One region of the Zhihengliuella alba genome, then DNA from elsewhere that is predicted to be linked to it. Evidence: predicted binding sites of a transcription regulator. Region 1 holds the regulator's gene; the other holds the start of a gene.
What was found. The regulator LexA, encoded in region 1, represses DNA repair genes until DNA is damaged. The targets are predictions, from matches to a motif close to TCGAACANNTGTTCGA.
Positions count from the first base shown of each region.

Region 2: ABD784_RS13155 (LexA family protein) is a predicted target of LexA. The motif match lies at 1,236-1,251, and genes of this name have one in related genera.

Region 1 is NZ_BAABCJ010000002.1:46,552-48,939, forward strand. Features, by position in the region: gene ABD784_RS05990 (histidinol-phosphate transaminase) at 1-51, opposite strand, end outside; gene ABD784_RS05995 (LysM peptidoglycan-binding domain-containing protein) at 160-510, opposite strand; gene lexA (transcriptional repressor LexA) at 804-1,520, shown strand; gene ABD784_RS06005 (ATP-dependent DNA helicase) at 1,583-2,388, opposite strand, start outside.
Region 2 is NZ_BAABCJ010000007.1:95,449-97,836, reverse strand. Features, by position in the region: gene ABD784_RS13165 (LuxR C-terminal-related transcriptional regulator) at 1-378, opposite strand, end outside; gene ABD784_RS13160 (hypothetical protein) at 540-1,082, opposite strand; gene ABD784_RS13155 (LexA family protein) at 1,283-1,684, shown strand; gene ABD784_RS13150 (Y-family DNA polymerase) at 1,681-2,388, shown strand, end outside.

The DNA.
Region 1 (2,388 bases):
GAGGTTCTCTCGAAGGGGAAGCTGGTTCATGCGCGCTAGGACATCACTCACCGCGACAGTCTAGAACCCGGCCGGGCCGGCGCTGAATAGACTGCGTCCGGAGGTAACAAACGTCACCGCCGGCTCCTGCCGACGGATCGGCAGCGCGGGCCGCCGGTACTAGTCGGCGACGGGAAGGTAGATTTCCTGGCCCGCGTGCACCGTGTTGCCCGGGAGGTCGTTCAGCTCGACGATCTCGTCGACGACGATCCGCGGGTCCGCGCCGGGGACGAACTCGAGCGCGAGGCTCCAGAGCGTGTCGCCCTCCAGGGCTGTCACCGACTCGTACTGGACCGGCGAGGCGTCGCCGCTCCCGGCCGCGCTGACCGGCGCCGTCCAGAGGCCGAGGAGCATCAGCCCCGCCGCCGCGACGAGCAAGAGGGGCAGCCCGATGAGGACGAAGCGTCCTCGGCGGGTCAGCCGGAGCGGTGCCTCGGTGGCTGCCTGATTCGCCAGTGCCATCGTGGTCATGGTGTACCTCCCGTGAGCGGCCCGCCTGCGGGGGCCGCCAGTCTTCTGCGGTGTCGGTGTTCGAATCGAAAGTGCGACTCGAACATGTCTTCGAACTCTGCTGATCCATGTTTAGCACCCTTGAGCGATGGTTGTCGAGACACGTTCGAACAAACCTTTGAATCCGCGCGTCCCGCCACTAGGGTTGAAGCAGTGGTTCGTAGAGCTACTGCACCAGTCAGGTCCCACAGATTAGAGACGCCGGAACCCGCCGCAGCAGGGAGCGGGCACCGAGAAACAGCAAGGATGTACAGATGGCCGCGACGGAAACCTCCAAGCCACGCCGGGATCAGAAGAGCCTGACCCTGCGGCAGCGCAAGATCCTCGAGACCATCCAGCGCTCCATCGCGGCGCACGGCTACCCGCCGTCCATGCGCGAGATCGGAGACACCGTGGGACTGGCGAGTCTCTCGAGCGTGACCCACCAGCTGTCGCAGCTGGAGAAGCTCGGCTACCTCCGACGCGATCCGCGGCGCCCGCGGGCCATGGAGATCCTGCAGCCCCTGACGCTATCGGAGACGCCGGCGGAGACTCCCGACGGGCCCGGGCTGACCGCGGTCGGCGGGCTGCCGGTCTCGGAGCTGACGAGCGCCGTCGACACGGCCATGGTGCCCCTGGTCGGGCGGATCGCCGCAGGTGGACCGATCCTGGCCGAGCAGACGGTGGAGGACGTCGTCCCGCTGCCTCGCCAGCTCGTCGGGCAGGGCGAGCTGTTCATGCTGAAGGTCAGCGGCGACTCGATGGTGGATGCGGCCATCTGCGACGGAGACTGGGTGGTCGTCCGCCGTCAGAGCTCTGCGGACAACGGCGACATCGTCGCGGCCCTCCTGGACGACGAGGCGACGGTCAAGACGTTCCGCCAGCGGGACGGCCACACCTGGCTGCTGCCGCAGAACCGGCAGTACGAGCCGATCCTGGGCGACCACGCGACCATCATGGGCAAGGTCGTCTCGGTGCTCCGCTCCCTCTGAGCGAGCAGTTCGCGGAGTTGGAGAGCGGTGCGGGCCCCTGGCCCGCACCGCTCTTTCCGTCCCTACGCCTGGGCGGTCGCCGTCTCGGAGAGCCGGCGCAGCGCGCCGAGGACCGTGGGCTTGTCGACGGTGGGCCACATGGGTGGCAGCGACGAACGCAGGAAGGCGCCGTAGCGCTCCGTCGCGAGGCGCGAGTCGAGCACCGCCACCACGCCCCGGTCTTCGGCGGAGCGGATCAGGCGGCCTGCCCCCTGGGCCAGCCTGACTGCCGCGTGCGTGGCGGAGACCGCCATGAACCCGTTGCCGCCACGCTGGGCGATGTCGCGGCTGCGCGCCGTCGAGAGGGGGTCGTCAGGCCGCGGGAACGGGATCCGGTCGATGATGACGAGCCGACAGGAGGCCCCCGGGACGTCGACGCCCTGCCAGAGCGTCATGGTGCCGAAGAGGCACGTGTCCGGCTCCTCGGCGAATTGCTGCACCAGGGCGGACATCCCCGACTCCCCCTGGCAGAGGATCTTCTCGCTGACCCTCTCCCGCAGGACCTCGGCCGCCTCCTCAGCAGCGCGTTTGGAGGAGAAGAGGACGAGCGCGCCACCGCCGGAGGCATGGATCAGATCGGCGATCTCGTCGAGAGCCTCGCGGGAGACCAGGCGACCCGGCTTCGGCAGGTGCTTGGCGACGTAGAGCACTCCCTGTCTCGGGTAGTCGAACGGGCTCCCCACGTCGATTCCCTCCCAGCTGGGAGCGCCCTCCCCCATGAGCCCCAGGTCACCGGCGACATGGTCGAAGGCGGCCCCGACGGCGAGGGTCGCCGAGGTGAGGACGATCGTGCGTCCGTCGAAGAGTCCCTCGCGGAGCTTGCCCGCCA
Region 2 (2,388 bases), on a different contig from region 1:
GTCCGCGAAGGCCTCCGGCGCCGTACCGTCCGGGCGGAGGGCGTGCAGGGTCTCGTCGCGGGTGAGCATGAGCATGCGGGGCCCCAGCACGAAGCCGCCCCTGGCCCGCAGCGCGGCGTCCGCGGCGGGGTCCGGCGGCAGCAGCACGCAGGCCGCCTCCCCGGGACCGGGCCCGGTGGACAGGTCGGCGCCCGGGATCCGCGCGTCGACGAGCGAGGGCCGCCGGCCGAGCTCGGACGCCTGCCACCGCATCCAGCGGGCGGCGAAACCGGACTTCCCCGAGCCCACGGGGCCCCGCAACCCGATCAGGCGCACGTCAGGGGCGACGGTGTGGAACCGCGTCCAGACCGGGATCGCCCCTGCGAGCCTCTCCTCCACGATGCACTTCGCCTCCCCCAGAACCGGCTGGGCGGAACAGCCGGTAGTCACGAGGGTACGTCGCTTCGGGCGCGGTGGACCCGGCGGGGACGAGGGTTTGACAGTTACTTGAGCCTTTAACCCTTTTCCTCACCCCCTGCCCTGGTCGCTGCCCGCCGGGACTAGCCCGAGTAGGTCACCGAGCCTCCCGTGAAGTTGTCGCTCGTCCAGGAGATGGTGACCGAGCCCGCGGCCGGCGGCTCCTCCGGCGTCTGGAGGGTGTAGGTCGGGAGCGAGATCTCCTCTGTCCCGTCGCGACCGGTGACGATGCCCGCGGAGTGGATGAAGACGAAGGTGCCGCTCGTCGAGTCCGGATTCGTCAGCACCCATCCGGCGTTGAGCGAGAGCGTCTGCAGGGTCGTCCCCGCCGGGGCGTTGACCGTGAGCGTGATCGCCCCGGTCGCGGCGCCGGCGACCAGGCCGTCCGCCGTCGCGGTCATGAAGGTCTGGACGACCTGGAGCCCCGCCCCGTTGTACCGGAAGGGCGCCGGATAGGTCAGCTGGCCGCCCGTGGAGGGGCTGGCCGATGCCGCCGGCGCGGAGACCGCGGCGGCGATGATGGGAACCGACCAGGCGGCGCCGGTCAGGACCCGCCGTCGGCGGACGCCCGGGGGCGTTCCGGTGGCGGCGTGCTGCGTGACTGGGGTTGTATCGAGTGTGTCCATGCGCACCAGTCGACTGCCGGCAGGGGGCGCCGCGGCCGGGTGGGGCGAACTGGACGGGGTCCTTCATCCGGCTTTTCGCCCGGCCCGGTCCGGTGTCACCCCGGGGCTCACCCTCGGCGTGGCGCGGGGCCCGGCCCGGCACTACACTGATGATCGAAAGTTTGTTCGATGCGGGTGGTCCGGATCGTCGGGGAGGTGCCATGGAGTCGTCCGAGCACGCGGCCGGGACCGTCCGCCCGAAGGCCGCCACCGGCTTCGCCTCGCCGGCTGGGGACTACTACGACGGCGGCATCGACCTGAACCGGCACCTGATCCCGGATCGCACCAGCACGTTCGTCATGCGCGTCGCCGGCGACTCGATGGCCGCCTCCGGCATCTCCGACGGCGACGAGATCATCGTCGAGCGCGCCCGCGCACCACGTCCCGGCAACGTCGTGGTCGCCGTCGTGGGCGGAGAGCTAATGGTCCGGCGCCTCCGGCACGACGGCGGCGGAGGCGCGCTCGAGACCGACCCCCTGCCGCCGGGGGAGCCGGCGGTCGAGCGCATCCCCGGAGGATTCGACGTCTGGGGCGTCGTCACCCGGAGCCTGCACCGGCTATGAGCGGGCACCTCTTCGCCCTGGTCGACGTCAACAACTTCTACGTCTCCTGCGAGCGCGTCTTCGACCCGCGGCTGGAGGGCCGCCCCGTCGTCGTGCTCTCCAACAACGACGGCTGCGTCGTGGCGCGCAGCGCCGAGGCCAAGGCGCTGGGGATCCGGACCGGGGCGCCGTGGTTCAAGCTCGCGCCGGAGGCCGAGCGGCACGGCCTCGTGGCCCGGTCCAGCAACTACGAGCTCTACGGCGACATGTCCGCGCGCGCGATGGAGGTCATCGGCCGCTTCGGCGCGTGGCAGGAGATCTACTCGATCGACGAGTCGTTCCTCGGCCTGCCGGCCGGCGACGAGGCGGCCGCCGTCGAGGCCGCCGGGACCGTGCGCGAGGCCGTCCGTCGCCAGGTGGGACTGCCGGTCTGCGTGGGGGTCGCCCCCAGCAAGACGCTGGCGAAGTTCGCCAACCACGTGGCGAAGAACAACCCCGGCTTCGACGGCGTCTGCTCCCTCGGCTCCCTGCCGGCCGAGCAGCTCCGGCGGCTGCAGGAGCGCCTGCCGGCCACCGAGGTGTGGGGCGTCGGACGGCGCAGCGGCGAGAAGCTCGAGGGGCTGGGCATCGGCAGCATCGCCGACCTGCGCGATGCCGACCCGGCCTGGATCCGGCGGAAGTTCTCCGTGGTGCTGCAGCGCACCGTGCTGGAGCTCAACGGCACG